DNA from 4 places in the Dermacoccus barathri genome. Region 1 is predicted to be linked to each of the others. Evidence: riboswitches for the same ligand, from Rfam matches in the RefSeq annotation. Region 1 holds a riboswitch; each other region holds the start of a gene.

Evidence for each region. A riboswitch is a leader RNA that binds a small molecule or an ion and turns the genes downstream of it on or off. The one in region 1 is predicted to bind cobalamin.
Region 2: linked by a shared signal. The riboswitch ahead of IM689_RS12350 (VWA domain-containing protein) and the one ahead of IM689_RS06855 (energy-coupling factor ABC transporter permease) in region 1 are both predicted to bind cobalamin.
Region 3: linked by a shared signal. The riboswitch ahead of cobN (cobaltochelatase subunit CobN) and the one ahead of IM689_RS06855 (energy-coupling factor ABC transporter permease) in region 1 are both predicted to bind cobalamin.
Region 4: linked by a shared signal. The riboswitch ahead of IM689_RS09645 (prenyltransferase/squalene oxidase repeat-containing protein) and the one ahead of IM689_RS06855 (energy-coupling factor ABC transporter permease) in region 1 are both predicted to bind cobalamin.

Annotation. Positions count from the first base shown of each region.
Region 1 covers NZ_JADCTK010000003.1:246,402-254,122, forward strand. Annotated here, with positions in the region: gene IM689_RS06825 (DUF402 domain-containing protein) at 158-667, opposite strand; gene IM689_RS06830 (TetR/AcrR family transcriptional regulator) at 677-1,351, opposite strand; gene IM689_RS06835 (hypothetical protein) at 1,376-1,648, shown strand; gene IM689_RS06840 (adenylosuccinate synthase) at 2,109-3,392, opposite strand; gene IM689_RS06845 (response regulator transcription factor) at 3,547-4,527, opposite strand; gene IM689_RS06850 (DUF3151 domain-containing protein) at 4,775-5,176, opposite strand; cobalamin riboswitch at 5,267-5,390, shown strand; gene IM689_RS06855 (energy-coupling factor ABC transporter permease) at 5,425-6,171, shown strand; gene IM689_RS06860 (energy-coupling factor ABC transporter substrate-binding protein) at 6,168-6,536, shown strand; gene cbiQ (cobalt ECF transporter T component CbiQ) at 6,539-7,318, shown strand; gene IM689_RS06870 (energy-coupling factor ABC transporter ATP-binding protein) at 7,315-7,721, shown strand, end outside.
Region 2 covers NZ_JADCTK010000006.1:177,240-184,960, forward strand. Annotated here, with positions in the region: gene cbiE (precorrin-6y C5,15-methyltransferase (decarboxylating) subunit CbiE) at 1-1,162, opposite strand, end outside; cobalamin riboswitch at 1,254-1,429, shown strand; gene IM689_RS12350 (VWA domain-containing protein) at 1,426-3,537, shown strand; gene cobO (cob(I)yrinic acid a,c-diamide adenosyltransferase) at 3,537-4,151, shown strand; gene IM689_RS12360 (cobyrinate a,c-diamide synthase) at 4,148-6,640, shown strand; gene cobA (uroporphyrinogen-III C-methyltransferase) at 6,637-7,626, shown strand; gene IM689_RS12370 (adenosylcobinamide-GDP ribazoletransferase) at 7,619-7,721, shown strand, end outside.
Region 3 covers NZ_JADCTK010000006.1:166,610-174,330, reverse strand. Annotated here, with positions in the region: gene IM689_RS12330 (precorrin-8X methylmutase) at 1-136, opposite strand, end outside; gene IM689_RS12325 (cobalamin biosynthesis protein CobG) at 133-1,242, opposite strand; cobalamin riboswitch at 1,254-1,377, shown strand; gene cobN (cobaltochelatase subunit CobN) at 1,436-5,089, shown strand; gene bluB (5,6-dimethylbenzimidazole synthase) at 5,179-6,837, shown strand; gene IM689_RS12310 (mycothiol transferase) at 6,844-7,401, opposite strand; gene IM689_RS12305 (helix-turn-helix transcriptional regulator) at 7,495-7,721, shown strand, end outside.
Region 4 covers NZ_JADCTK010000004.1:353,257-360,977, forward strand. Annotated here, with positions in the region: gene IM689_RS09635 (energy-coupling factor transporter transmembrane component T) at 1-258, opposite strand, end outside; gene IM689_RS09640 (hypothetical protein) at 255-1,361, opposite strand; gene IM689_RS09645 (prenyltransferase/squalene oxidase repeat-containing protein) at 1,339-2,730, opposite strand; cobalamin riboswitch at 2,831-2,971, opposite strand; gene IM689_RS09650 (penicillin-binding transpeptidase domain-containing protein) at 2,991-5,072, opposite strand; gene IM689_RS09655 (hypothetical protein) at 5,069-5,629, opposite strand; gene mreC (rod shape-determining protein MreC) at 5,638-6,480, opposite strand; gene mreB (rod shape-determining protein) at 6,477-7,502, opposite strand; gene IM689_RS09670 (putative sugar O-methyltransferase) at 7,579-7,721, opposite strand, start outside.

The DNA.
Region 1 (7,721 bases):
GGCGACGCGGTGGCTCGACCGGGTTTCGGCGCGTTTGGCGACGGAGGGGTCACCTCATGCCGTTGGGCGGAGTTTGCTGCGATTGGGCCGAGGCAGTGACTACCCAACCGCAGGGAAGCCTGCCCAGCGCCGAGGGCGTCGAGCGGGCGTGCTCGGCTCAGATCTTGGCGAGCCAGGCTCGGTGGGAGCCGTCGAAGGGCGCTTCACCGTTCTCGATCATCGAGCGGACGGCGTCGGCCGCTTCGCGAGCAGCCGTGACGAGCCGTGCCGGGTAGGCGAAGTCGTGCGCGTGCGCCTCGAACTCGTCCTCGTCGTCGATCTCGACGACGCCCGTCGTCCGCTTGATGACGTCGAGGTCGAGGTCGAGCGTGAAGGCTTCGCCCTGGTTGACGGTGGTCGGCGTCGTGATGTCGACGTAGACCTCGATCGTGCGGCTGCGCCCGGCGGGTTCGGCGTTGAACGTGGCGACCCACCACTGCTCGTCGGGAATGAGCACGACGTGGTGGCACGGCACCTTCTGGCTCGTGCCGGGCTTGCTCACCTCGGTGCCCTTGCGTCCGCCGAGCCACAGGCCGTTGGCGTCCTGGCCGAGGATCTCCAGTTCACTGCCCCAGTGCTCGTCGCCGTTGTACTTGCCGAATTGAAGTCGTGTTTTCTCGCGCGCCACGTCGTCAGCCTACCGAGAGGGGTGGTTCGGAGCGCCCGATGCGAACTTCGGCGCGATGATGGACCGGACGGCACGTGAGGGCAGCCGGGAGAACCGCGCGAGGGTTCGGTCGAGTTCGCGCAGTGTGGCGAACGAGTTCGACAGCACGCCCGGTTGGGCGCCGTCGACGAGCACTGCGCCGAGCATTGCCGACAGGGCCGCCTCGACGACGCTCGCGGGCGAGACGAGCCCCTCGACGGGACTGTCGACCATCGCTCGTTCGACCGCCTCACCGACGACCGTGCGCCACTCGCCGAGCAACTCTCGCGCCAGCTTCGCCAACGCCTCGTCCTGCCCCGCAGCGGCGAGGAGCTGAGCCATGCGCGCGGCGCCGCCGTCAGCGCGGTCGGTGCCGAGTTCGGCCTCCACCGCGTCGAGCACCTCGCCGAGCCCGTGGGCCGAGGCGAGGGCCTCGCGGTACCGCTCAAGCGCCTCGTCGACGGACTCGCGGTAGGCGGCCGCGACGAGGTCGCCCAGGGTGCCAAAGTGGTAGAAGATCAGCGCCTGGTTGACGCCTGCCTCGGCCGCCACGGATCGCGCCGTGACGGACGCGAGTCCGCGCCGTCCGACGATCGTGACGACGGCCGCACGGAGACGACGCTGGGTGAGTGCGGCTGCTTCATTAGCAATTGAGCAACCGCTCAAATTTGCGGAGAAGGGCGGAACGCCATGTCACAGCACGTCACCTCGGGTACGACGCGGCCGACGCACCCCTCACCCGGCTTCTCGCGGAACGACGCTCGACTCGTGGCGATCCTGAGCGGAGGACTCGGCGCTCTCGGCGCAGTGGTCGGGCTCGCCGTCGGGCTCAGGACATATACGCCGACGGCGTGGTTTGCGGCGCTCGAGGTCGGTGCGCCCGCTGCCTGGCTCGGGTTGATGCTCGGACTCACCGTCGTCGGAGTGCGCCGCCTGGCCGCCCGGCGCCGTCGCGCTCACTGATCACGGACCCGAAATCGTCCCTTCTTTTGCGCGACCGGATGCCCCGCCCACCACAAGCGCAGAAATCTTCCCCACGTGTGCGCAAGCAAGCGCCTTGCACACCACGAGGGAAGAGACCTTCCCTTCTTTCGCGCAAGCAGACGTCTTGGACACAAGAAGGGAAGAAAACATCCCAATTCGGACCGACCCGACCCGACGCGACGCAGGCCATGTCCCGAAGACGCGGACGAGGTCACGTCCGAGCAGCAACGAAAGCCGATACCCTCCCCCAGAACGGCACCACGCGGGAAGCGGACGCCGTGAGGTCGAGCGCGGCGCGAAGCAGCGGCTGAGCTTGCGAAGCCGGTGCGAGCCCCGCGCCCGACCTCACGGCCCGAAGCCCTGTCGCACCGAGCGAAGGCCCCCGAATTGCGAGCTTGCTCGCAGTTCGGGGGCCTTCGCCGGAAGACGGGGCGAGGGATTACACCAGCTCGTGGCGTTGAATGATCTCGTCGCGGCCAGGGCCGACGCCGATGGCGGAGATGCGTGCGCCGATCTGCTCCTCGACGAAGAGGATGTACTTCTGCGCGTTTTCCGGCAGGTCCTCGAAGGTGCGGCAGCCGGTGATGTCCTGCTTCCAGCCGGGGAGCATTTCGTAGACGGGCTTCGCGTGGTGGAAGTCGGTCTGGTTCTCGGGCATCTCGTCGAAGCGCTTGCCGTCGACCTCGTAGGCGACGCAGACGGGGATCTCGTCGAAGGTGTCGAGGTTGTCGAGCTTCGTCACGACGAAGTCGGTGACGCCGTTGACGCGTGCGGCGTAGCGGCCGATGACGACGTCGAGCCAGCCGACGCGGCGCGGGCGGCCGGTCGTCGTGCCGAACTCGTGGCCGATCTCGCGGAGGGTGTCACCGACCTCGTCGTGCAGTTCGGTCGGGAACGGCCCCTCGCCGACGCGCGTGGTGAACGCCTTGAGGATGGCGATGACGCGGTCGATGCGCGTGGGCGGGATGCCGGCGCCGGTGCAGGCGCCCGCGGAGATGGCGTTGGACGACGTCACGTACGGGTAGGTGCCGTGGTCGACGTCGAGCAGCGTGGCCTGGCCGGCCTCGCAGAGGACGACCTCGTCGGCGTCGAGTGCCTTGCCGAGGAGCAGGGACGTGTCGGCCACCATGGGGCGCAGGCGCTCGGCGTACTGCAGCAGGTCCTCGACGACCTCGTCGACCTCGATGGCGCGGCGGTTGTACGTCTTGACGAGCAGCTGGTTCTTCAGTTCGAGCGCCGCTTCGACCTTCTGGCGCAGGATCGACTCGTCGAAGATGTCCTGCACGCGGATGCCGATGCGGTTCATCTTGTCGGCGTACGTGGGGCCGATGCCGCGGCCGGTGGTGCCGATCTTGCGCTGGCCGAGGAAACGCTCGGACACCTGGTCGATGACCTTGTTGTAACGCGGGATGAGGTGCGCGTTGGAGGACACGACGAGCTTGGACGTGTCGACGCCGCGGGCCTCGAGAGCGTCGAGCTCCTCGAAGAGGACGCCGAGGTCGACGACAACGCCGTTGGCGATGACGGGCGTGACGCCCGGCGTCAGGATGCCCGAGGGCAACAGGTGCAGGGCGTACTTCTCGCCGCCCACGACGACGGTGTGGCCGGCGTTGTTACCGCCGTTGAACTTCACGACGTAGTCGATGCGACTTCCGAGGAGGTCGGTGGCCTTGCCCTTGCCTTCGTCGCCCCACTGGGCACCGACGAGCACGATTGCCGGCATGCGGATCAACTGCCTTTGGTTGCTGCTGGGCCGACGCCCTCGGGCGCGACGCGTGCCGTGCGGCACACCCGCGCGGGGCGTCGACTCTTACCGCCCAAGGGTACCCGCTCGCCTCGTCGGGGCCGTGATGACGCTCACTGCGGCATCGGGACGTTCAGGCTCCGGAGCCTCGTCGCTGACCTGAGCCGACGATTCCGCGCTCGGTCAGTTCGACCGCCAGCTGGAAGCGTGTCTCGACGTCGCACTCGTCCATGAGCGCGGCGATCCGACGGCGGACGGTGCGCAGACTGACGCCGAGCACGCGGGCGATGGCCTCGTCCTTGAGGCCGGCCTGCATGAGCTCGACGAGACGCTCCGATGTCGTGTCGACGCCGTCGTCGACGGTGGTCGAGGCTGCCCAGAGGCGGTCGAACAGTTCGACGAAGGCCCGCACGACGACGGGATCCCGCAGCACGGCGTATCGGCCCTCGTCACCGCCCCACTCGGTGTTGGCGAGCACCAGATCGGTGCCGTAACAGACGAATTCGTTCGGGATGTGGTTGGCGAGGCGCTGACTCTCCCCCATGGCTGCCCACTGGGCCACCTCGAGGGTGCGGCTGCTCGCGGCGTCGAACTCGTGCAGTCCGTAGAGCCCGCGCCCCTCCTCGACGAGGCGACACAGGACGGGCTGCTCGTCGGGCGTGAAGGCGACGGCGTCGGTGTGCGTCATGCGGATCGGGCCGGACGTCGAGGCGGCCAAGTGCTCCATGACATCGGCGAGGCCGGAGGCGTCGATGTACTCGCGGGCGGGCTCGTCGGACAACGAGTGCTCCTGCCCGGCACGGTGGTCGCCGGCGAATCCGTCGATGGCGTCACGCAGCCGGGCGAGGTCTCGGCGGCGTTCCGCGAGGCGCGCCTCCTCGGCCGAGAGGATGCGCTCGAGGCCGGCGCGCGGGTGGTCGGCCTGGACGAGCCCTTCCTCGTTGATCCGGACGAGCCGCATGGCGCGCAGCGCCTCTGTGGCGTCGTCGATCTCGGCGGTGGACCGGTTGAGGCGCGCGGCATACACGGACGCGGGACGCGCCTGATCGCGCAGCACCTGGCGGTAGAGCTGTTCGGCAAGGTCGTCGAGGCCGAGGACGGCGAGGCGGTTCACGCGTCCACATTAGGACAGACGAGGGGGACATGACCCCTCCCGGCCATGTCCCCCTCGTCCCTTCCACCGTGGACGGTGGCAGACGATGCGCACGCTGTTCCCTCGTTCGCTCGTCCCCCGGAGACGAACGCTCCCTGAACGCGCCATCGCACACCTCTGACGCGGACGCGCGGTGTTCGGTTCCCTCAATTCGACGACGAATCGAGAACAGCACCAACGCGCGTCGCGCCAGGGCCCGGTCAGCTGGTCAGAGGCCGAGCTCGCGAGCGCCCGTGGCCGAGGAGTCGCGCAGGAAGTCGGCGCAGCGGCGCTGTTCGTCGGTTTCGCCGATGGCGCCGGCGGCCTTGCTCAGCGCGCCGAGTGCACGCAGGAAGCCGCGGTTCGGCTCGTGCTCCCACGGCACCGGGCCCTGGCCGCGCCAGCCGGCCTTGCGCAGCGAGTCGAGCCCGCGGTGGTAGCCGGTGCGGGCGTAGGCGTACCCCTCGACGGCCTCGCCGTCGTCGAGCGCGTCCTCGGCGAGCTGGGCCCACACGAGCGAGCTGGCCGGGTACATGCGGGCGACGTCGCGCGGGTGGACGCCGGCGTCGAGCTTCTCGGCGGCCGGGTCGACGTCGAGCTTGGTTTCGGGGATTCCGAGCAGGTTGTCCATGGCGCCATTCAAACATCGAGCGCTGACAACATCGTCCATGGCGGTGACACCGCTCACGTCATCGAAGAAGCCCCCTCCACTCCCCCCACCGCGCAACTCGCCGCTGTTAGGCTCCCGTCGTCGCCTCAAGATCGAGGAACCCGGTGAGAGTCCGGGACGGTCGCGCCACTGTGAGCGGGTTTTCCGCGAGTCAGGAACTCGAGGGCGAAGCATTGTCGGGACGCGTCATCCCGGGAAGGTGCATTGCCATGCATATTGCCGAGGGCTTCTTGCCACCCCTCCACGCGGCCGCTTGGACGGCCGTCTCCGCGCCGTTCGTCGTTCACGGCGTCCGCCGCATCACGCAGATCACGCGTGAACACCCTGATTCCAAACTCCTGCTCGCCGGCGTCGGTGCCTACTCGTTCGTGCTGTCGGCCATCAAGCTGCCGTCGGTCACGGGCAGTTCGTCGCACCCGACGGGCACGGGTGAGGGCGCCGTCATCTTCAAGCCACCCGTCATGGCCGCGTTGGGCACGATCGTGCTTATCTTCCAGGCGTTGCTGCTCGCGCACGGCGGCCTGACGACGTTGGGCGCCAACGTGTTCTCCATGGCGATCGTCGGGCCGTGGGTCGCCTACGGCACCTACCGTCTCCTGGGCCGGGCGCCGTTCTCGGTGGCCGTCTTCTTCGCCGTCGCCCTGGCCGACCTGGCCACGTACGTCGTCACCGCCACGCAGCTGGCCATCGCGTTCCCCGACGCCCAGAGCGGCTTCTTCGGCGCATGGTCGCGCTTCCTCGGCCTGTTCGCGCTCACTCAGATTCCGCTCGCCATCGTTGAGGGCCTCATCGGCGTGCTCCTCATGAACGCCCTGCGTTCGTGGGCGGGCCCGCAGCTGCAGGGCCTCGGCTTCGGCAAGGGCCGCCGCGATGTCTTCGACGACGAGCCTGGCGAATCCGACACTCCCGCCACGACCGACGACACCCTCAACACGCCCGCCGGAGGTGCCCGATGAAGCGCTCGACCGTGTGGAAGAACGTCGCACTTCTCGCCCTGGCGGCCGTCGTGTTCGCTATCGCCCTGCTCATGGGCACCCACTCCGGCGGTGAGTTCGGCGGAACGGACGCCGCTGCCTCCGAGCAGATCGAGGCCTCGAACAAGGACTACGAGCCGTGGTTCTCGCCGATCTGGGAGCAGCCCGGCGGCGAGGTCGAATCAGGCCTCTTCGCGCTGCAGGCCGCCATCGGCGCCGGCATTCTCGGCTTCGTGCTCGGCACGTTCCGCGAGCGCCGTAAGCGTTCGACGGAAACGGCGCCGAACGCCGACGACTCCCCGCAGAACGCCGCACGCACCCCCGAGTCGACAACCCACAGCAGCTGACCGTGGGAGCCAGGACGGGCCCCGGCCCGGCCGTCGATCGCGCCGCCTGGAGCAACAGGTGGCGCGATCGCTCCGTTCTCGAGAAGTCGGTGCTCAGTCTCGGGCTGCTCGTCGTCGCGATGGTGACGCGGGCGCCCTGGCTCCACGCCGCCGTCGTCGTGGTCTGCCTGGTCGCGATCCTCGTCGGCGCCCGCGTCGAACCGAGGCTCGCCTCCCGCGTTCTCACGCTGCCGGTGACGTTCATCGTCCTCGGGGCACTCGTGGCGGCGGTGTCGATCGGCCACCCCGCTCCTGACGCCGTGTGGTCGTTCGGCCCGTTCTGGTCGGCGCCGGCGTCTATCGAGCGTTCCGTCGAGACGGTCGGCCGCTCACTCGCGGCGGCCTCGGCCCTCATGCTGCTCGCCCTCACCACCCCAATGACCGACCTCCTGACGGCGGCCCGTCGCGCCAAGGTGCCCGCGACGATGGTGGAGATCGCGGGCCTCGTCTACCGGATGCTCTTCGTCCTCCTCGACGTGGCAGGCAACGTCCGGGCTACGCAGGAGGCCCGTCTCGGGTACGCGTCGCCGCGCATCGCCCGGGCCAGCGTCGCATCGCTACTCTCCGCCACGCTCCGAACGGCCTGGGTGCGGGCTCAGCGTCTCGGCGAAGGGCTCGAAGGGCGCGGCTTCGACGGCGCGCTCGTCGTCACGCCCCGGGCGCAGAACGTCTCAGTGCCGTTCGTCGGCCTCAGCGCTTGCGTGGTCCTCGCGCTCGGCGTCGTCGCGGTGATGACCCGATGAGTGCGCTCGCCCTGCACGGGGTCAGCGTCCGGTACGGCCGCGACGCGTGGGTGCTGCGCGACGTCGACGTGGAGGTCGTGGCGGGCCGTCGCCTCGCGCTCATCGGCGCCAACGGTGCGGGCAAGACGACGCTCCTGCGGACCTTGAGCGGCAGCCTGCGGCCCACCGCCGGCGAGGTTCTCGTCGACGAGACGCCCCTGAGCTTCAAGCGCACAGCACTCACCGCCCACCGCCGCGCCGTGCAGCTCGTCCTACAGGATCCGGACGATCAGCTCTTCTCCGCCGATGTCCACGCCGAGATCTCCTACGGTCCCACCAACCTCGGCCTCGACCCCGACGCCGTCCGTGCGCGGGTGGCCGAGACCGCTGAACTGTTGGGCATCACCGAGCTGCTCACCCGCCC
Region 2 (7,721 bases), on a different contig from region 1:
AGCCGTGAAAGCGCCCGAGAGGCTCGAGATGTTCGACGGCAAGGCGGGTGAGTGAGCCGCCGTGCGTGCGGTGTACCTCGTGAAGCAGCGCTTCGCTCTCTCTCGTCACGGCGTGGGCGACGAGACGACCACCGGGCCGCAACGCTGCGATCGCGGCGTCCAGGACGTCACGATCCAGTCCACCGCCGAGGAAGACGGCATCCGGTCGAGGCAGGTCGTCGTCGCGCACGGCGGCGCTAGTGCTGGTGACGTGGACGTCCACGCGGGAGGAGACGCCGAAGCGGGCGGCGTTCTGCGTCACCCGAGCGGCACGGTCCGGATCGCGCTCTACGGCGACCGTGCGGGCACGCGGGGCAGCGAGGCACCACTCGACCCCCACGGCCCCCGAGCCGGCGCCGAGGTCCCACAGGACCTGACCGGGCCACGGGCGCAGCCGGGCGAGGGCGGTGGCACGCACGTCTCGCTTCGTGATGAGTCCGTCGTGCTCAAAAGCGTCGTCGGCACGACCGGGGGCTGGCCCGAGGGCTTGTGGCTCGGCGTCGAGAACACCGACCTCGAGGCACACGACGACGAGGTCAGGGGTGCGTTCGTCACCCCACGCAGCGCAGGTGGTGCTGTTCGAGCCCTCGTTCTGGCCACCGAGGTGCCACCACGCGGTGAGCTTTGCGGTTCCGGCGCCTGCCTCCACGGCGAGGCGTGCAACCTCCGCGGGGCCGTCGCCGTCCGAACAGAGCAGGACGAGACGGGAGCCCGGGGTGACGAACGGAAGGAAGCGGTCCGTGGATCGGCCGACGAGGGTGACGACGTCGACGGACTCCGCCGACCACCCCATCCGAGCGCGGGCCAGCGCCTCCGACGAGAGCGCCGGGTGGACACGCACCGCCTCCCGACCAACTGCCTTGATCAGCGTCGTTCCGATGCCCGACAACAACGGGTCTCCGGACGCGAGAACGACTGTGTTCCTGCTTGATTCGCCGACAAGCGACTGCAGTTTGTCGCGCAGCGGAGACGGCAGGGGTCGCCGTTCCTGCTGTCCCATCGACGGCAGCAGGTCGAGCTGACGTGGGCTTCCGATGACGGTGTCGGCCCGTCCCACGAGGTTCCGTGTGGCTTCAGAGAGACCACTCCACCCGTCGTCCCCGATGCCCACGACCTCGATCATGGCCGACACCCTACGACAAGGCTGGGCACCGACGGCGGCCCTGAGGGACGCGAAACCTCGGATCGGCCCGGACACCACCACGGCGCGCGCGTCTGCCATGATGTCTCCCGGTTGCATGACGAGGAATACCGGTGAGAATCCGGAGCGGTCCCGCCACTGTGAGCTTCCCTTCGAAGCGAGCCAGGACGTCGTCATCACCTGCCACGTGCACGAGCCGTGGCATCTCGTACGGCAAGCGTGGTCACTTGCCAGGAGGATTCGTGATGTCCCGTTATCCCTTCACGGCCGTCGTCGGCGCAGACGACCTCGAACTGGCTCTCGTGCTGACGACGATCTCACCGGCCATCGGTGGTGTGCTCGTTCGCGGCGAGAAGGGCACGGCCAAGTCGACCATCGTGCGCGGGCTCGTCGACGTGCTCCCCCGGATCGACGTCGTCGCCCGATGCCGCTACAGCTGCGACCCGCGGACCCCGGAGCCGAACTGCCCCGACGGCCCTCACGACGCCGACGGTGACGCCACGAGTCGCCCGGTCCGCCTTGTCGAACTTCCCGTCGGCGCCGGCGACGACCGAGTCAGTGGCTCGCTCGATCTGGCCCGGGCCTTGGGCGCCGGCAGCGCCGAGTTCCGTCCCGGTCTTCTCGCCGAGGCCAACCGGGGGTTGCTCTACGTCGACGAGGTCAACCTCCTGCACGACCACCTCGTCGATCTCCTTCTCGACGCATCGGCGATGGGTAGCAATACGGTCGAGCGTGACGGCATGTCGGTGACGCACGCAGCCCGTTTCGTTCTCGTCGGCACGATGAACCCCGAGGAGGGCGAACTACGCCCCCAGCTGCTCGACCGTTTCGGTCTCTCCGTCGACGTCGCTGCCTCGCGTGACCCCGAGGTCCGCGCCGAAGTCGTCACGCGTCGACTCGCCTTCGACGCGAACCCCGATGCGTTCCTCGAACGATTCGCGGGCCATCAGGCTCGCCTGCGAGAGCGCATCGCCGCGGCCCAGGAGCATGTCGGAGGGGTTGTCCTTTCCCCGTGGGCGCTGCGCACCATCGCCCGCGTGTGTGCCGGCTTCGACGTCGACGGGATGCGTGCCGACATCGTCATCGCGCGAACGGCCAGTGCGCACGCCGCGTGGCGTGGCGCCGACGCCGTCGAGCGTGAGGACATCCGCGCAGCGGCCGTCCTTGCGCTCGCACACCGCCGACGCCGCGGCCCCTTCGACCCGCCCGGCCTGGACGAAGACCTTCTCGATCGGCTGCTCGACGAGGAACCGCCCCCGCCGCCCGAGGGTGGCGACGATCCCGACGATGAGCCGCAGGGGCCCGACGACGAGGAGCCGTCCGACTCCGAGGCCACCGACGAAAGCGAAGCGACTGACGGGCCAAGCGCCGATTCTCCTCAACCGCCGCCTGCCCAGGACGACAGCCCGCGTGACGAGCAGTCACCCACGTCCTCGCACGACACGCACGCCGAGACAGAGGCGGAACAGAGCCCTGCCGATACACAGGACGAACCGCAGAACGCGGCCGCACCCGTCGCGACGGCATCGGTCGGCGCCCCCTACCGCCCACAGCGCTTCGAACTGTCGAGCATCGGTCGAGGTGAGGCCGGACGACGCAGCCGCGCCGAAACGACGACGGGCCGCGTCGTCGGTGTACGCCCCGATCGTGAGGGCAAGGTCCACCTCCTCGCGACGGTCCGCGAAGCGGCCGTGCGGCAAGTAGCACGGAAGGCCGAGCCCGGCTCGGGGCTCCTCGTCGAACCGGCGGACCTGCGCCATGCGCGGATCATGGGCCGTGAATCCAACCTCGTCCTCTTCTGCGTGGATGCCTCGGGCTCGATGGCCGCACGCAAGCGGATGAGCGAGGTCAAGACCGCCGTGCTCTCGCTCTTGCTCGACGCCTACGAGCGTCGCGACAAGGTTGGCCTCGTGACGTTCGCCGGCGACGGTGCCCGCCTCGTCCTGCCGCCGACCTCCTCCGTCGACCGAGCCGCGACCCTGCTCGCCGACGTTCCGCACGGCGGGCGCACCCCTGTCGCGGAGGGCCTGCTCGAAGCGGCGGACGTGCTGCGCATCGAGCGGCTGCGCGACCCGAACCGACGTCCCCTGCTCGTGCTCGTCACCGACGGCCGCGCGACGAGCGGCGAGCGCGCCCTCGAGCGAGCCTTCGACGTGGCCGATAGGTGGCACTCCCTCGACGTCGAGACGATCGTCGTCGACTGCGAATCGGGACGCTTCCGACTCGGCCTCGCGGGGCAGCTCGCCCAGCGGATGCTGGCCCGTCACGTACCCCTCGAGCAGGTCTCGGCCACCGGCCTCATCGACGCCATCGCTCCCGCGGCGACGCCGCGCACCTCGAACGGGAAGGCAGCCTGATGCCCCAGGGACAGACCCCCAGCACTCCGGACGACGGCCTCACGACCCGTCAGCGCCGCAACCGCCCCCTCGTCGTCGTCCACCACGGCGCGGGCAAGGGCAAGTCGACGGCCGCCTTCGGGCTCGCGCTGCGCGCCTGGAACCAGGGCTGGTCGATCGGCGTCTTCCAATTCGTGAAGTCCGCCAAGTGGCGCATCGGTGAGCAGGCCGCGCTCGAAGCGCTCGGTGAAGTCCACACGAGCACGGGCCAGGGTGGCCCGGTCGAGTGGCACAAGATGGGCTCCGGCTGGTCGTGGTCGCGCCGCGCCGGCTCCGAGGAGGACCACGCTGCCGATGCGCTCGAGGGGTGGCGCGAGATCCAGCGACGACTGGCCGCCGATACACACGGCTTCTACGTCCTCGACGAATTCACCTACCCCATCAAGTGGGGTTGGATCGACCCGCACGAGGTGGCCGAGACCCTGTCCTCGCGCCCCGGCCACCAGCACGTCGTCATCACCGGACGTGACCCGCACCCCGCGCTCATCGAGGTCGCCGATCTCGTGACGGAGATGACGAAGGTGAAGCACCCGTTCGATTCCGGCCAGAAGGGCCAGCGGGGCATCGAATGGTGAGTGGATCAGGGGCGCGCGACTCACACGTGCTCCCTCGCGTCGTCCTCGCTGCGCCCTCGTCGGGGCAGGGCAAGACGACGGTCAGCGTCGGTGTCATGGCCGCGCTGGCCGCGCGCGGGTTGAATGTGGCGCCGGCCAAGGTCGGCCCGGACTTCATCGACCCCGGCTACCACGCGCTCGCCACGGGGCGCGTCGGGCGCAACCTCGATCCGTGGATGCAGGGTGAGGAACGCATCGCGCCGCTTCTGCTCGCCGGGGCCCACCAGCCGGACCCTGCGGACGTTGCCGTCATCGAAGGTGTCATGGGCCTTTTCGACGGTCGACTCGGCACGGACGGTTTCGCCTCGACGGCTCACGTCGCTCGGCTCACACAGTCGCCTGTCGTCCTCGTCGTCGACATCTCCTCGGCGAGCCGGAGCGTTGCGGCTGTCGTTCACGGGCTGCGCTCGTTCGACCCGCGCCTCGACGTCGCGGGCGTCATCCTCAACAAGGCCGGGTCGCCGCGGCACGCCGACGAAGTGCGCCGGGCCTGCGCCGAGGCCGACATCCGTGTGCTCGGTTCCATGCCGCGCGACGCAGGCGTCAGCGTTCCGTCCCGCCATCTCGGACTCGTGCCCGCCGAGGAGAGCGCGGACGCCCGCGCCACGCTCGACCACCTCGCGCGTGCCACCGCAGAGCACATTGACCTCGATGCGCTGCTCGAGGTGGCCCGCGCCGCGGCGCCGCTTGAGGCGACACCGTGGACGCCACCCGCGCGTCAGCTCGCGCCCGGTGACGAACGACCCAGGGTGGCCGTCGCCGGCGGCCGCGCCTTCACATTCCGCTACGCCGAGACCGACGAGCTGCTGCGCGCCCAGGGCCTCGAACCCGTCGTCTTCGATCCCGTGACGGACGAGGCTCTGCCCGAGGGCACGCGTGGCCTCTACCTCGGCGGCGGCTTCCCGGAGGTACACGCTGCGGCGCTCGCGAAGAACCGATCGCTGCTCAATCACGTTGCCGCGGCTGTCCGCGCGGGGGTACCGACCGTCGCTGAGTGCGCGGGCATGCTCTACCTCCTCGCCGAGGTCGACGGACACCGCTTCGCCGACGTCATCGACGCGCGCGCGACGATGAGCCCGCGCCTCACCCTCGGCTACCGCGAGGCGATCGACCCAGCCTTCCCGGACAACCCGCCCGTGCGCGGCCACGAGTTCCACCGCACCGTCACCGAGCCCCGTACGGGCGGGCAGCCCGCCTGGGAGTTCGACGGTGCTGCCGAGGGATTCGCGCTCGACCCCGCGGGCGCCGGGCACCCCACCGTTCACGCGTCCTACCTCCACACGCACTGGGCCGGAGCGCCGGAGCGGGCCGTCACGTTCGCGGACGCCGTTCACGCCGGCCCGCAGGCTCCGTCTGCGCCCGGCGCCCACGGACGAAGCTTCTTCTCCGGGGAAACGCCGGTCGGCAACCCCACGCTCTTCCACGGCGACGACGAGCTGGACGAGGCACTGATCGACTTCGCCGTCAACGTCCGCGCCGCGCAGCCACCCGCCGACCTCACGCGGCACCTCGCCTCCAATCTCTCCGGCCTCGCGGCGTACCCCCGTGCCGACGCCGCCCGGGACGCCGTCGCAGCGCGTCACGGGGTCGCGCCGCATCAGGTGCTGCTGACGAACGGTGCGGCGGAGGCCTTCACCCTCATCTCGCGCGGTCTCGAGTTCGACACGCCCCTCGTGGTTCACCCCCAGTTCAGCGAGCCCGACGCCGCCCTGAAGTGCGCAGGCCATCGGCCGAGACCTCACATCGTGCGAACGTGGCTCGGCGAGAGCCTCGACAGCGTTCCGGATGACGCCGACCTCGTCGTCGTCGGGAACCCGACGAACCCCACGGGTGCGCTTCACTCCCGGGCCGAGCTTCTCGCCCTGCGCCGACCGGGCCGGATCCTCGTCGTCGACGAGGCGTTCATGGACCTCGTGCCCGGCGAGCACGCCTCGCTCGTCAACGGACCCGTCGACGACGTCGAGGGCCTGCTTGTCGTCCGCTCGCTGACGAAGACCTGGTCGATCGCCGGCCTGCGCGCCGGCTACCTCGTCGGCGACACCGAGCTCGTCGCCCTGTGTTCTCACGCCCAACCGCACTGGTCGGTCAACACGCTCGCGGCCGAGGCCGCGATCTTCACGACCTCACCAAGCGCCCTGCGCCAGGTGGCTGAGTGGGCTGTCGAGACCGAGCAGTGGCGCGAACACCTCGTCGACCGACTACGCGCGCTCGGTCTGGACCCCTTGCCGTCATGCGCACCGTTCGTCACTGTCGAGGTGGGAACGGGCGTCCACGCACGACTGCGAGAGGAGGGCTTCGCCACACGGCGTTGCGAGACCTTTCCCGGCCTCGGGCCCGAATGGATCCGACTCGCTGTGCGTGACCCGCTGACGACGGACGCCCTCCTCGCCGCCCTCGGGCGAGTCCTCCAGCGAACCGGCGAGGCGGACCCGAGGGAGCCCAGGTCATGAAGCAAGCTCTTGTCCATCGCACCGACGAGCGCGTCGGGGTTGTCGTCGCCGACCTCGCAGAACGGGGCTTTCGGGTCGACGTTCCCACGCAGGAACGGTCCGCCGTCACGGAGGATCTGGCTGCGCGGGGCCAGCTCACCCATGTCGAGGAGCCGGACCCCCTCGCGTATGCCCTCGTCGTCGACGCGTCCGCGCACCTGAAGGGTGTTGCGCCCGACGCCCGAAGTTCGGGCAGTTCCGCTCGGAACGCAACGGGGGCGGTGGTCCTCGTCGGGGGCGGGCCAGGCGATCCCGGGCTGCTCACCGTGGCTGGGCTCGAGGCCGTCAAGCAGGCCGACGTCGTCGTCTACGACCGGCTCGCGCCCTTGGCCTCACTCGCGCACGCCCGGCCGGACGCCGAACTCGTCAACGTCGGCAAGATCCCGCGCGGGGAATTCACGCCGCAGGAGACGATCAACGCCCTCCTCGTGGAGCGCGCCCGCGACGGCAAGCAGGTCGTCCGCCTCAAGGGCGGCGACAACTTCGTCTTCGGCCGCGGCGGCGAGGAGTGGCTCGCCTGCGCCGACGCCGGCGTCCCGGTGATGCTCGTCCCCGGCGTGACCTCCGCGGTCGCGGTTCCGGCGCTCGCAGGCATCCCGCTCACCCATCGCAGCCTCACGCAGGGCTTCAGCGTCGTCAGCGGCCACGTGGCGCCCGGCGACCCGCGCTGCACCGTCGACTGGCGCTCACTCGCCACCGGCGGGCTGACGATCGTCGTGCTCATGGGCGTGGCCAACCTGCGGGCGATCGCCGGCGAGCTCCAACGCCACGGCCTGGCACCAACCACGCCGGCGGCCTGCATCGCCGACGGTGCGACACCGACGCAACGACACGTCGTCACACCGCTCGCCGACCTTGCCGACGCCGTGGCGCGAGGCGGGCTCGAGCCGCCGGCCATCACGGTGATCGGCGATGTCGTCACGGCTTTGGGAGGCGCTGATGGCTAGCCTCCTCGCGGGTTTGCGGCTGGCCATGGGCACCCTGAGCGTCGTTCCGGTCGGGGAGGTCGACACCTCCCGTCCCACGGCACGCGTCGCCATGA
Region 3 (7,721 bases), on a different contig from region 1:
TGCGAACGGCCGCCGTGTGCAGTGACTCGGGCAGCGTTGACAGGTCGGCTTCTCGTCGGATGGTCGCGAACGACTCTCGGTAGATCGCCTGCCCGTCACGTTCGTACGCATACCGGCGGGTGGGGGGCGTCGTCATCGGTCACCTCGTGCGTCGGCCACGTCGTCGGCGCTGCGCGGCGCCACGACGAGGGTGTGGGTGGAAGTCGGTCGGCCGCAGGCTCGTTCGCAGCCCACGATGTGAAGGCGTCCGTCGGCCTCGGGGGCGGGGGTTGTGCGGGCGATCTCGACGGTGGGGGAGTCGGTGCGGCGGCAGAATGGCGCGCCGATGCAGGCCGTCACACGGCGTCGCGGATCCGTCGCGCAGTGGAATCCGGCCGCAATCAGTTCATCGAGCGCCTCGGGCGACGTGTCGGCGGGTAGGACGAGGCTCCGGTGCGGCGTCACGACGATCCGTGCCGACGAGCCGAGGGTCGCGACCAACGCGTCGGCCAGGACGGGAGTGAGAAAGCCGAGAGGTACTCCGAGTTCGGTGAGCTCCACGCTGCTCACGCCCGTCGGGTCGGAGCCTCGCCCGTGCTCAGCGGTAGTGGTGTCACCGCCTCCATCGTCGTCATCGTCGAAGCCGTCGAACACCGGGGAGTTGGCGGGCAGATCACGCAGGTTCCACACGGCCTCCGACTCTCGGACGGCGAGGAACCGGTTCGCCACGTCGAGCAGAGCGCTCACGGCCTCGGCGGGGGAGCAGGGGCGCGACTGTCGGCCGGCGAGGAGGCGACCGGATGTGGGCGAGAACTGTTGGAACGCCACGTCGTACGGCGCGTCCAGCGAAGAGCCCGTCTCGTCGGAGAGTGCGAAGAGCCACCGTCCCGGAAGCGTGGCGAGGGCGTCGTCCCGCTGCAGTCGGTCATCGAGTTCGCTAACGAGCCAGTCGAGTTCGGGCGACGGATCGGCGACGATGTTACGAACTCGCTCGTGGGTGGCCGAGGGAAGCAACCCCAGTCGCTCCACCGTCCGGACGAAGGCCTCAGGTAGAGGCTCGGGCAGGCTACGAAGCTGAAGGTTGCCGCGTGACGTCAGCTGGACGAAGGGTGCCCCGAATTCCTCGGCGAGAGCGGAGATGTCGACCAATTCCGTTATGTCGGTGCGTCCCCCAGGAAGTCGCAGCCGGACGATGGCGCCGTCGTCGGCTGCGAACGGTCGCAGGACTCCGGGGCAGCGATCGTGAATCTGGCGGGACGGCACGGCGCCCAGCATAGGGGTAAGCCAGGTAGGGTCGGGGCTGGTCGTGAGCTGCGGAACCCGGTGTGAATCCGGGACGGTCCCGCCACTGTGAGCCCTCGTGCAAGTCAGGAACGCCGCCGCGACCGGCTCGCCGGGGAACCCGGGAGAGTCCACGACGTCGACGTGAGCGCGGACACTCACGAAGGAGCGCCTGATGGCTCGTATTGCCCTGATCTCAACCTCCGACACGGACCTGCGCAGCGCGCGCTCCAGCGGTGCGGACTACGCCATCGCCAACCCGGCCCGGCCGCGCCCGATCGGCGAGGTCACCGACGGAGCTGACATCGTCGTCGTGCGCCTTCTCGGCGGACCACAGGACCTCTTCGACGGCTTCGACGCCCTCGCTGCGTCAGGTGTCCCGGTCGTCGTCCTCGGCGGCGAGCAGGAGCCGAATGCGGCGCTCATCGAGTGCTCGACCACCCCGCCCGGCGTCGCCCGCCAGGCCCACGACTACCTTGCTCAGGGTGGCGCGAGGAACCTCGCGTCACTGCACGCCTTCCTCAGCGACACCCTTCTGCTCACCGGTGAGGGCTTCGACCCGCCGGTCACGACCCCGTCGTGGGGTGTCCTCGAGCGCCCGGAAGCTCCCACGCCTGAGGGGCCCCGGGCCGGAGTGCTCTTCTACCGAGCCCAGTACGTCGCGGACAACGTCGCCTACGTCCACGCCCTGGCCGATGCTCTCGATGCCGCGGGGGGTGTCGGCGAACCGGTTTTCGTGTCGTCGCTGCGCGACCCCGAAGCCGAGTTGCTCGAGCACCTGCGTCGCTACGACGCACTCGTCACCACGGTGCTCGCCGCGGGCGGCACGCGTCCGGCCAGCGCCGGCGCCGGTGAGGACGACGAGAGTTGGGACGTTCAGGCGTTGGCCGCGCTCGACGTGCCGATCGTCCAGGGGCTGTGCCTCACCTGGGGGCGTGAGGACTGGCTCGACTCCGACGACGGCATGACGCCGCTCGACGTGGCGACCCAGGTCGCCGTGCCCGAGTTCGACGGGCGCATCATCTCGGTGCCGTTCTCCTTCAAGGAGTTCGACGAGGACGGTCTCGCCACCTACGTCGCCGACCCGGAGCGCTGCGCACGTGTCGCCGGCATCGTGCTCGGCCACGCCCGCCTGCGTCGGCTCGCGCCGTCCGAGCGCCGCATCGCCGTCGTGCTGTCGGCGTACCCGACGAAGCACTCCCGCATCGGTAACGCCGTGGGCCTCGACACGCCTGTCTCGACCATTCGGTTGTTGCGCGCCATGCGTGACGCGGGCTACGACCTCGGCGAGCCCGGTGCCATTCCCGGGCTCGACGGTGTCGGCGGGGAGCACGGCGTCGCACCCGTCGACGACGAGCACCCGGACACCACAGCAGGCAACGCGCTCATCCACGCCCTCATCGCCGCTGGCGGGCAGGATCCGGACTGGCTGACGGATGCTCAGCTCGGCGACGCCCACGTCCGTATCCCTGCCGCGACCTACCGCCGTTGGTTCGACGCGCTACCGAGCGACCTCACCGACGCGATGCGCGAGCACTGGGGAGAAGCGCCCGGTGAGCTCTTCGTCGACCGCCAGGAGAACCCCGACGGTGACATCGTCGCGGCGGCCATGCGCAGCGGCAACCTCGTCATCCTCGTCCAGCCGCCGCGCGGGTTCGGCGAGAACCCGATCGCCATCTACCACGACCCCGACCTTCCGCCCACGCACCACTACCTCGCCACCTACCGCTGGCTCGAGGAGGAGTTCGGCGCGCACGCCGTCGTCCACATGGGCAAGCACGGCAACCTCGAATGGATGCCGGGCAAGAGCCTCGGGATGTCGGCCTCCTGCGGCACGGACGCGGCCCTCGGCAGCCTGCCGCTCATCTACCCGTTCCTCGTCAACGATCCGGGTGAGGGCACCGAGGCCAAGCGCCGAGCGCACGCGACGATCGTCGATCACCTCGTGCCGCCGATGGCCCGCGCCGAGGGGTACGGTGACATCGCGCGCCTCGAGCAGCTGCTCGACGAGTACGGAAACGTCTCGGTCATGGACCCGGCGAAGGCGCCCGCGCTTCGCGGTGAGATCTGGACCCTCATTCGGGCAGCGGAGCTGCACCACGACCTCGGTCTCGACGAGCAGCCGGACGAGGACGACTTCGACGAGTTCGTCATGCACGTCGACGGGTGGCTGTGCGAGATCAAGGACGTCCAGATCCGTGACGGTCTGCACGTTCTCGGGCGCGCGCCGGAGGGCGACGAACTCGTCAACCTCGTCGTGGCGATGCTCCAGTCCCGCCAGCTGTTCGGCGGCGGTGGTGACGGTGTTCCCGGCTTGCGGACCTCCCTCGGACTCGAGGTGACGAGCACCGATCGCACCGCGACGGACGCCGCGCAGGAGCGGGCACACGCCCTCGTCAGTGCCTTGGCGCAGGCGGGATGGTCCGCCGACGCGGTGTCCTCCATCGTCGCGGAGCAACTCGACGGTCTGGCCGACGTCGACCGCTCGGGCGTCGAGGCCTCGCTGACGTTCGCTGCAACCCAGGTCGTACCCCGCCTCGCTCAGACGCCTGACGAGCTGACGGCTGTCCTCCATGCCCTCGACGGTGGGTACACGCCCGCCGGGCCGAGCGGCTCGCCGCTGCGCGGCCTCGTCAACGTGCTGCCGACGGGCCGCAACTTCTACTCGGTCGACCCCAAGGCCATTCCGAGCCGTCTCGCGTACGAGACGGGCACGGCCATGGCCGACTCGCTGCTCGCGAAGTACCGCGACGAGCACGGCGAGTGGCCCGAGTCCGTGGGCTTGTCCGCGTGGGGCACCTCGGCGATGCGGACGAGCGGCGACGACATCGGCGAGATCCTCGCCCTGCTGGGCGTCACGCCGACCTGGGACGAGCAGTCCCGCCGCGTCGTCGGCCTCGAGCCGATCCCGCTCGACGACCTCGGCCGGCCCCGCATCGACGTCACGGTGCGCATCTCGGGCTTCTTCCGTGACGCGTTCCCGCACGTCATCGCGATGCTGGACGACGCCGTCCGCCTCGTCGTCGACCTCGACGAACCCGACGACATGAACTTCGTGCGCGCCCACGCCCGCGCCGACGTCGTGGCCCACGGCGACGAGCGCCGTGCTCGCACGCGCGTGTTCGGTTCGAAGCCGGGCTCCTACGGGGCCGGTCTGCTGCAGGTCATGGACTCGGGCAACTGGCGCAGCGACGCCGACCTCGCCGAGGTGTACACGACCTGGGGCGGCTACGCGTACGGCCGCGACCTCGACGGCGCTCCGGCCCGCGACGACATGGAGCGCAACTACCGCCGCATCAAGGTGGCGGCGAAGAACGTCGACAACCGCGAGTCGGACATCCTCGATTCGGACGACTACTTCCAGTACCACGGCGGCATGGTGGCCACGGTCAAGGCACTCACGGGTGAGGAGCCGGAGGCGTACGTCGGCGACTCGACGACGCCCGACGCCATCAGGACTCGCACGCTCACGGAGGAGACCTCGCGCATCTTCCGTGCGCGCGTCGTCAACCCGCGCTGGATCGGCGCGATGCGACGTCACGGATACAAGGGTGCCTTCGAACTGGCCGCCACCGTCGACTACCTCTTCGGCTTCGACGCGACGAGCCACGTCGTGCCCGACTGGATGTACGAGCAGATCGCCCAGTCCTACGTGCTCGACGAGCAGACGCAGGAGTTCATGCGCCACGCGAACCCGTGGGCGTTGCACGGCATCGTCGAGAAGCTCGGGGAGGCCGCCGACCGTGGCCTGTGGGAGAACCCGAACCCGGAGACGATGGCCGCGATGCAGCAGGTCTACCTCGACGTCGAAGGGGAGCTGGAGCAGTGACGCCGTCGGGCGCGCCCCGACGACCGCGACCGACGGTCGGGGACGCCTCCTCCGCACGGGAACGCCGGGAGGATCCGCGCGGCTGGGCCATGGGTGAGCAGGTCACCGAGGCGCTCGGGCGGGTCATCGCCGGGCGACGTGACATCCGGCGGTACCGGCCGGATGCGGTCGAGCCCGAGTTGCTCGAGCGGGTGCTCGAGGCGGGTCACAGCGCGCCGTCGGTTGGCCACAGCCAGCCGTGGCGGTTCGTCGTCGTTCGTTCACCCGAGACGCGCGAGCGCGCGGCGCACCTCGCGGACACGGCGCGGCTGCGTCAGGCACGCGACCTGCTGCCGGAGCGCGCGGCGCGCCTCCTCGACCTCAAGCTCGAGGGCCTGCGCGAAGCGCCCATCGGCATCGTCGTGGCGTGCGATCGGCGGACGCCGGCGAACGGAGTTCTCGGTCGGGCCACGTTCACCGAGACCGACGTCTGGTCGTGCGCGTGCGCCATTCAGAACATGTGGCTCACGGCGCGCTCGCTCGGTCTGGGGATGGGGTGGGTGACGCTCTTCGAGCCGTCCGACCTGGCCGGCCTCATCGGGGCACCCGAGGGAGTCGAGACGCTGGGGTGGATGTGCCTGGGCTGGCCGGACGAGCGCCCGCCGGGGCCCGGCCTGCAGCGCGCGTCCTGGTCGATGAAGCTGCCGCTCGAGGACGTCGTGCTCGAGGAGCGGTGGCCCGAGGGCGACGGGGCACCGGCGCAACCGCTGTCGCACCTGCGCGCGCCCGACGGCGACGCACTCGTCGAGGCAGGGGACGGCGCGGACACGCTCCTCGCACCGCCGGAGTCACTGGGCGTCCTCGACCGGGCCCTCAACCGTGTCGTGGCGACGTCCGGTCCGCAGACCTCCGGAGGGCGCCTGGTCCTGGCGGGTGCCGACCACCCCGTCGTCGAGCTCGGCGTCAGCGCCTACGAGCCGCACGTGACGGCCGACGTTCTCGGCCATGCCCTGGCCGACCCGAGCTCGCTCGGAGCGGCCCACGCCCGAGCCGCAGGTCTCGCGGTGGACGTCGTGGACGCCGGCGTGAGTGAGCTCGTCACCGGGGCGATCGATGCCCGACCCGGTGGAAAGCGAGGCAACCTTCGGGACGCCGACGCCCTCACCGACGACGATCTGGAGCGCTGCGTCACCGTCGGTGAGAACGTCGGGCGGCGGGCCGCCGCCGACGGACTGGTCGTCCTCGGCGAGGTGGGTGTCGGCAACACGACCGTGGCGGCCGCACTGACGTGCGCGCTGCTCGGCGTCGACGCCGACGACGTCGTCGGGCTCGGTTCGGGAGCCGATGCTGCGATGTCGAAGCGCAAGCTCGAGGTCGTCAGCGCCGCCTTGGAGCGTTCGGGAACCTTCAGCTCGGACGCCGACGCCGCCCGGCGAGCCCTGCGTTGTCTCGGAGGACCCGAGATCGCCGTTCTCACGGGAGTCTGCCTCGCAGCGGCGGACGCCGGGACGACGATCGTGCTCGACGGACTCGCGACCTCCGTGGCCGCGCTCGTCGCGTGCCGTCTCGAGCCGGCGGTGCAGGGTTACCTCGTCGCTGGCCAGCGCAGCAGGGAGAAGGGGCACGCACTCGTCCTCACGGAACTCGGACTTGAGCCCTTGCTCGATCTGCGTCTGCGTGCCGGTGAAGGTGTCGGCGGAGTGCTCGCCGCCGGGATGCTCCTGCGCGGGCTCGAAGCGCGCCGCACGAGCATCAGGACGACCGACTGAGGCGTGTCACGACCGCCAGGGCGTGATGTAGTCGTTCGCCGGCCAGCCCTCCACAGCTGCCAGCAGCTCACCGGCCGTCGCGCCGTCCAGCTCCTCACGGATGATGTCCGCGTGGCCCGCGTGCCGAGCGAACTCCTCGACGTGGTGGACGTAGAGGTAGCGCAGCTTCGCCGGGCGCGCCTCGTCCATCCCGAACCACGGCATGGGCCCCACGGGCAGTTCTGTTTCGACGTCACCCTCTCGACACATCTGTGTGTACTGGGCACGCACGTCGTCGAAGACCCCGAGAAGCACATCGAGCGTCTCCTCCGGGGTGGGCGTGAAGCTCGCGGCGAACGCCTCGAACGGCTGGTCGTGTTCGTGGTGTCCGGCGCCGGACAAGGACTGCTTCATGCAGTAGACGATGTGCTTGACGATGCCGCTGATGCTGAGCGCACTGCGCAGCGGCGTCCGGCGGGCCTGCTCGTCGTCGAGGCCGTACGCGCTCGCGCGGATCGCGTCGAGTTGGACGTCGAGGTAGTTGCACAAGGTGGTGCGTTCGTCGTCGATCTGGGGTAGGTACATGGCGGGTCCCTTTCGTCATTGGCTCGTGCCGTGCACCCATCAGAGCGCACCTTCCGGACAGGTTCGGTCCGCTGTGTCGGGCAGGATGAGCACATGGCGGAAACGACACACCGCGTCCTGCGCCTGCTCGGCCTCCTGGAATCGCGCACGTCCTGGCAGGGGCCGGAACTCGCGGAACGCCTCGGGGTGACCGAGCGCACGGTACGACGCGACGTGGTGCGTCTTCGTGAGCTCGGGTACCCGGTCGAGGGCGAACGTGGACTTGACGGCGGATACCGCCTCGGGGCTGGTCGCGGTTTACCGCCGCTCGTGCTCGACGA
Region 4 (7,721 bases), on a different contig from region 1:
CGTCTTCATGCCCACGAGGACATGCAGAACGACGCGACTCACGACGACGAAGGCTCCGAGCGCCGCGTAGAGGCGCAGGCTACGGGCCCACGGCGCATAGGGGCGCCGAGCGACGACCGTGAGCACCACGACGGCAAGCACGAGGGCCAACAGGACGGGATTCGTCGTCGTGGCGATGGCAACGGCCATCGCCGTCGCCCACATCCACCACGCACCGGGGTGGACGACGCGACGGCGATGGCCGGAGGCCGAGGTCATCCGCGACGGCGTGCCGCGTATCCGGCTCCCACGGCTGCGACGCCGAGCACACCGACGCCGGCGATGATGCCCGGAAGGTTGTTGCTGCCTGAGCTCTTCTTCTCCGGCACGGCGAGACCGGGCACACTGCCCGACGTCGAGATGCTCGGGTGAGCAGTGTTCTTCGGCTGGGGCACCTTCGTGCCCGTCATCTTGGTGGCGGCGGGCGTGGCGCCCTTCTTCTTCACACCGACCTTGTACTTCTTGGCATCGCTCGAGTTCGCATCGAGCGTCGTCGACGAGCCGTCACTGAAGGTGATGACCTTGAGTGGCTTCCCGTCCTTCGTCACGAGGGCCGTTGCCTTGACCGTGGGAGTCGACGTGGCGCCCTGGCCCGGCTTCGATCCCGAGGTGGTCGGCTGGGGGCTGCTCGTCGAACCCGCCGTCGAGGAAGGCTTGCTCGGCGTCGGTTTCGGCGCAGCCGACGTGGAGCCGGCCTTCGTCGAGGACGGCTTGGACGAGGGCTTCGAACTCGGCGGCTTCGGCTGCGACGTGGTCGGCTTCGTGCTGCTCGGCTTGGGCGAGCTGGGCCTCGGAGTCGATGTCGTGGGCTTCGTCGTGCTCGGCTTCGGCGACGTGATCGCAGCAGGAACGGGCACGGACGGCGCGGTGCCGCTGCCGAAGCGGAATCCGACGACTCCGCCCGGGGTGGCGGGCAGCGAGGCGACACCGAGGTTCGAGTAGTTCCACGAGCCGCCGCGCTTGGCGCTGAAGACCGTCCAGTAGGCGTTCGGCGGAGGCATCCGGCACGGCGAACTCGACGGGTACCCGTTGACGCCGCAGAGCACGCCGTCGTGGTACTGCGTGGAACCGGTCGTCGAGAACCCGGCGGCCCGCAGCGCCTGGAGCGCCGTGCCCGGACTACCCGGCGCGCAGCCGGTGGCCGAGCCGCTCGGGAACTGGACGACGACGGTCACGCCGCTCGTCGCACTCGTGCACGCACCCGCAGCGGACGCGGGCGCTGCGGCACCCGTCGTCACGGCACCGAGGCCCGCGAGGGCCGAGGCGCCGACGAGAACCGGTGCGCCGAGGCGCGCGAGATCAGCGGCGACGCGCGTACGCAACGGCACCTCCCGCGGTGACGAGGATGACGGCGCCGAAGGCGAAGCCGAACGGCACGGTGTTGTCCGAGACCTTGTCGGTGTTCACGATCGGGCCGGTGGCGGGCGTCGTCGACGTCGACTGCGGCACCGTGGACGTGGACGGCGCGCTCGGGCTCGTCGTCGAGGTCGGCGCTGCGGTGGCATCCGTGCTCGTGGTGCTCGTGGGAGCCGGCGTGGCGGAGGTGGACGTCGAGTTGCTCGACGAGGTGCTCGTCGGCTTCGGCGCGCTCGTCGTGGACGTCGAGGTGCTGGGCGACGACGTGGGCTCGGAGGAGCACGAGATGGCGGGAGTCGCGGTGGCGCCACCCTTCGTCAACGAGACGAGGGGCGCCCTCGTGAACGCGTAGAGACCCTGGGACGTGGCGCGGGTCTCGTTGCCGGCGAGCTTGCCGGAGGCACCGGCGCTCTTCATCGCCGCGAACGCGGTGCGGTCGTACGCGATGGCGCCACGCACAGCGGCAGGGAACGAGCAGCCGTACTGCAGCGAGGCGACGAACGACTGCGCCTTAACAGCGCGCGCGTCCTGACCGCCGAGGGTGAACGCCACCGCCGCGAGGCCCGTCGAGTTGGCGTTGGGGGTGGTCGTGCCCGTTCCGCCGGCGACGCCACCGTCGGCGTTCTGCTTCGTGGCGAGGAAGTTCACGGCCTTCGTCACGTCGGCGCCGTGACCGCCGGCGGCGGCGAGCGCCTGCACGGCGAACGACGTGGCGTCGGGGTCGGAGACGCACGCCGAACCGTCGTCGGCCAAGCGGAATCCGCCGTCATTGCAGCGCAGCGAGAGGAGGTAGTTCGTGGCCTTCGCGTCAGCGGGCGCGCCGGCCTTCTGCAGCGCGATGACGGCGAGGGACTGGGTGACGGCGTTCGAGTAGTCGCCGTAGGCCGAGACGTCGGAGAAGCGGCCGCTCGGCTCCTCGAGGCCCTGCAGCTTCGAGACGAGGTCGACGCCGCCGAACGCGCGCGGGTTCTGCCCCTGTGCCTTCGCGACGATGAGGGACTTCGCCACAGCTCCCGCGTACACGTCGGTGCCCGGCACGGCGTAGTCACCCACACCCTTGGCGAACGCTGTCGTGGCGGCACCGGCTTCGTTGCCCGCAACACCGGCCGACGTAAGGGCCAGGATGCCGTCGGCGGAAAGGCCCGCGTCGAGGTAGGTCTGACCCGAGTAGGTGGAGCTGAGCTCGTGGCGGCCTGCGGCGAACTGCCCGGCAAGGAAGGATGCCGCGGCGTCGCTTCCCGTCGCGGGAGCGGCAGTGGCGGGCGCCGAGGCTGCGGCAGCGAGAGCGACGAGGGCGGCGCTGGTGACTCCGGCGCGACGCAGGTGGGTCGTCATGATGACCTTCCGGGCAGGTGCGTGGCCGGTGGGCGACACCCTGCTCGAACGACGAGCCGGGCCTCTCCCGCTGACCTCGACGGGTGTGATGAGGCAGATGTGATCAGACACAGCCGAGACGAGGCATTCCGGCTCATCAGCGGACTGATCTACGGCTGCGGGTCAGCGCCGGAATTCGACCGGCTTCCCCTCGTTCTCGGCTCTCCGGCACGAGCCGAAGATCGCATCCAGGCTATCACCAGCCGCCGTGCGCCCTCGTCTCAGCGAGAGCGCCTGACGAGCGCGTCCCAGACGGAGCGCGCGATGGGTGCGGCGGTCCGTCCACCCTCGCCTCCTTCGTCGACCCGAACGACGACGACGTAGCGCTTGCCGTCCTCGTCTGCCCCGCCGAACGAGGCGAACCACGCGGTGGCGTGCTTGCCGTAGACCTCGGCCGTCCCTGTCTTGCCGTAGACGGCGTGCGCGTCGAGGTCGAAGCCTCGGAAGGCCTCGGAGGCCGTCCCCGTCGAGACCGCCCGTTTGAGCCCCTCGAGTTCACGGGCGTACATCCGGGCATCGAGGCTGAGGGTACGGGCCTCGGGCGACGGGAGCGCCGTGCGAGCGCTGCCGTCCGAACGCGCGGTTGCCACGGCGACGCGGGGCGTCGGCACACGACCGTTCGTCGCGAGCGCGGCGAAGGACGTGGCCACCTGCATCGGCGTCGCGGCGACGTCACCCTGGCCGATCGCGAAGTTCACCGCGTCACCGGCGCGTACGACGTAGCCACTCGTGCAGTTCTCCTTGGCCACCTGCGTGAGATACGAAGCACGGTCCTTGTCGGTGATCTCCGGGTAGCCGCTCTTCGCCCGCCTGCAGGACGCCGCCTTCGTCGCCTCCCACTCACGGCGCTTCGTCGCGCGGTCGGGAAGGGAGCCGCTCGCCTCCGCGGGCAGGTCAACCCCGGTTCGCGCGCCGTATCCGAACTCGCGGGCCACGCTGGTGTACGGGTCGGGAGCGTCGGTGGACGCCTTCACTCCCCCGGCCTTGACCCAGGCGTCGTACGCCCACCGGTAGAAAACGGTGTCGCAGGAGACCTCGAGCGCCTTCGGGATGTCGATCGTGCCGTGCGCCTGCGACTCGAAGTTGCTGTAGGAGCGGTTGCCGATCATGACCGACGACGGGCAGGAGTACGAGCCGTTCGGGTCCACGCCGGTCTGGGCCGCGGCGAAGAGGGAGAACACCTTGAACGTCGACGCGGGTGGGCCGGCCACGGACGTGGCTCGGTTGGTCAGCGGGTCGCCGGCCCTCGTGTCGAGCAGCGAGTCGTACTCGGCCTGCGTCACGCCGCCGTTCCACACGGACGGGTCGTAGGTGGGCTGGTTCGTCATGGCGACGACGTTGCCGCTGTCCGCCTCGAGGACAACGACGCTTCCCGAACCGGCCTTTTGCCCGCGCTTCCGGGCTGCGGCGATGCCGTCGGCGAGGGCCTTCGCCGCGGCGTCCTGCACGTCAGGGCGGATCGAGGTGACGACGTCCTGGCCCGCCACCGGCGGCACGTCCGCCACCTGACGTTGCGCCGTGCCGTCGGGGCCGATGGCGGTGGAGCGCTTGCCGTCGCGTCCGCGCAGGACGGCGTCGTACTGCTTCTCGACACCCGTGCGGCCGAGCAACGTCGGCACACCCGACCCCGAGCTCGAGACGCCGGTGTCGTCGGCTGTCGCTGCCGTGAGGTAACCGGCCACCTGGGCGAGGGAGTCGCCGCGGGAGCCGTAGGTTCGGGTCGCTGTCGGTCGCACCGCGATGCCGGGGTAGGCCTCGGGGCGCTCGAGCAGCGCGTTCGCAGCCGACGCCTCGACGTCGGAGGCGATCGGCACCGCCTCGAAGGGATGCCCGGCGAAGCAGACCGGCGACGGCGCGGCGCCCTTCGTCCCGCACGCCTTCGTCCGCGCCAAGAGGCTCAGCGGATCCCGGCCGATGGCCGAGGCGACGCGCGCGATGACCTTCGGCGCGTCGTCACGCGCGAGGGCCTGCGGCGAGATCGTCAGCGTCGTCGTCGAACCGTTCCCGACGAGAACGGTACCGTCGGCAGCGAGGATCCGCCCGCGTTGGGCAGGCACGACGACGTCACGCGTGTTGATGTCCGCTGCGGCCCGCGCGTTCTTCGCGCCGTCGACGATCTGCAGTTGAACGAGGCGACCCACCATGATCGTCGCGACGAGAGCGACGACAAGAGCCATGACGAGCAACCGCGCACGTCCCGACGCCCCTCGCGCACCACGCGAACCTGCCCCACGGAAGCTCGGCACGAGGAACGGTCCGAACGGACGGCGTTCCCTCGGCACGCCTCGGCGCAGCCGGGTCATGCGCGTCCTCGTTCCTGCTCGCGCAACGTCCACCGCACCCAGGTCGGAGCGAGGGCTGCGGTGAGAACGGCCGTCGTGGCCGTCGAGCCGAGCAGCGAGTACGGATCGACCTGAACCGAGCCGGACGCCACCACTCGCAGGGCGAGAACGACGAGGGAGGCAGTGAGGGCTCCGAGGCCGCCCACCATGGCCGGTACCCACGCGGCGCTGTTCCACGACCTCGCGGCCCTGGTGACGACGAGCGCCGCCGCAACCGCGGGAGCGAGCGCGAGGCCCGGCGCCGACGACGCGGGCGGCGCGAGGTCGAGCAGGAGTGCCCCTGCGATCGCCCAGACGACGGCGGACCACGCACCGCCGGTCACGCCTGCGGTGACGAGCAGGGGCACGAGCATCCACGGCGCCCAGGTGGGCAGGAGGGGCAACACGGTGACGGCGAGCAGGAGGGTCAGAACGAGCCAGGCAAAGCGGCTCCACGTGACGGCGGAGGGCCGAGCCACGATCGTCGTGGGCTCGCGCAGGGGCGTGCGACCGGGAGCACCGGGGGTTTCAGCAGCCACGCGCGCCATCAGTGGTTCTCCTGCGGCACGAGAACACCCACGACCTCAAGCGCACCGGGGTCGACGAAGGGACGCACGGCGGCGTTGCGCTCCGCCTGACCGTGGTCGGCCTCGACGCGGCTCACCTTCCCGAGCGGAATACCGGCGGGGTACGGGAACCCGTTCGGGCTGCCTGCCGTGACGACGGTGTCGCCGATGCGTACCGAACCTCCGTCGGCCACGACGAGGCTGACCTCGCTGCCGCTTCGCTTGGCCACACCCGCCGGCGCGCTCCCGCTGAGTCGGACCAGGGAACGGGTGCGCTCGACGCGCGCCCCCACTACGGACGAAGGGTCGGCGAGCAGCGTGACCGTGGAGGAGTCGGCCCGGACTGCGGTGATGCGCCCCACGAGGCCGCGATTGCCCACGACGGCCTGCGAGAGTGAGATGCCGTCGCGCGAGCCGATGTCGAGTTCGACCTTCCGCTCGCTACCCGTTGAAGGTGCCGGCGTGAAGGCGACGGCATGACCGACGACAACATCGTGCTTGCCGCCCCCGAATCGTTCGGAGAGCGTTGCCGATTCCTCGACCGCTGCGAGTCGCTCCTCGGCCGATCGAGCGCGTTCGCTCACGGCCAGGTTCTCCTTCGTCAGGCGCTTCACCTCCGCGTCGCGCCCGGTGAGGGACGAGACGAGAGACGTCACGCCACGTGACAGGAGCGAACTGACGCCGTCGCGCACCGGCGGAACGAGGTTGACGACGAGCGCGATGACGAGGAGGACGGCGACACCGATGCGCCTGCGTCGGGCGCGCGACCGGGTACCGCGTCCCGGCGCAGCCACCGCCGCGGACGCACCCGAATCTCGCCTCAACGCTCCACCTGCGACAGCAGCGACCGCGTCGCTGCTGGATCCTCGACGCACGTGCCCGCGCCCGTGACGACCGCGGTCAGTGGATCCTCGGCCAACCGGACGGGAACGCCCAACTCGTGGCTCATGCGCACGTCCAGGCCGCGCAGCATCGCTCCCCCGCCGGTGAGGACGATGCCTCCGTCGAGGACGTCGCCGGCCAGTTCGGGAGGGCAGGAGTCGAGGGTGGAGCGCACCGTCTCGCAGATCGTGAGCAGGTGCGGTTCGAGGGCTCGGCGGATCTCACCGCTCGTCAGCGTGACCGCACGCGGAAGGCCCGTGATGAGGTCGCGACCGCGCACCTCGTGGGTGAGTTCGTGACTCATGGGGAAGGCCGAGCCGATGGCCGTCTTGATCGTCTCCGCGCTGCGCTCGCCGAGCAGGAGCGCGTACTCGTTCTTGACGTGGTTCGCGATGGCGTCGTCGAGGTCGTGGCCCCCGATGCGCACGGAGTGGGCACGCACGACGCCGCCGAGGCTCGTGACCGCGACGTCGCTCGTGCCGCCGCCGATGTCGACGACCATCGCGCCGGCCGTCCCGTGAACGTTCAGGCCGGCACCGAGGGCAGCTGCGACCGCCTCTTCGATGACGTCGACCCGCCGCGCCCCGGCGCGCATCGCCGCGTCCTCGAGCGCGCGACGTTCGACGCCCGTCACCTCCGAGGGCACGCAGACGACGATGCGCGGGCGGATGAGGCGCGACGGTCGGGAGCGGGCAATGAAGTAGCGCAACATCCGCTCGGCGGCGTCGGCGTCACTGATGACGCCCGCGGCGAGCGGACGCACGATGCGCACCTTCGCCGGAGCTCGCCCGAGCATCTCCTTGGCATCGGACCCTGCGGCGAGGAGCTGGCCCGTGGCAGCGTCGAGCGCGACCACGCTCGGTTCGTCGACGACGATGCCCTCCCCCGCTTCGTAGACGAGGGTGTTCGCGGTGCCGAGGTCGATCGCGAGGTCGCGGGACGGGTTTCTCAGGCGCTCGAACACGCCGCCGAGTATTTCAAACTCGGCTGGACGTTCGCGGCACGTCCACGCGGGCGACACCTCGACGCGGCAGCGGTGTTCACCCGCGCCGCTTCATGACGAGCAGTTCCCCGGCGCTGCGCACATACGGGTCGTTGTAGCGACCGGCCACCTCGAACCCGTGACGGGCGAACATCGTGGCGATGCGCTCGGAGGTCACCGGATCCAGGGCCCCGTGCTCGC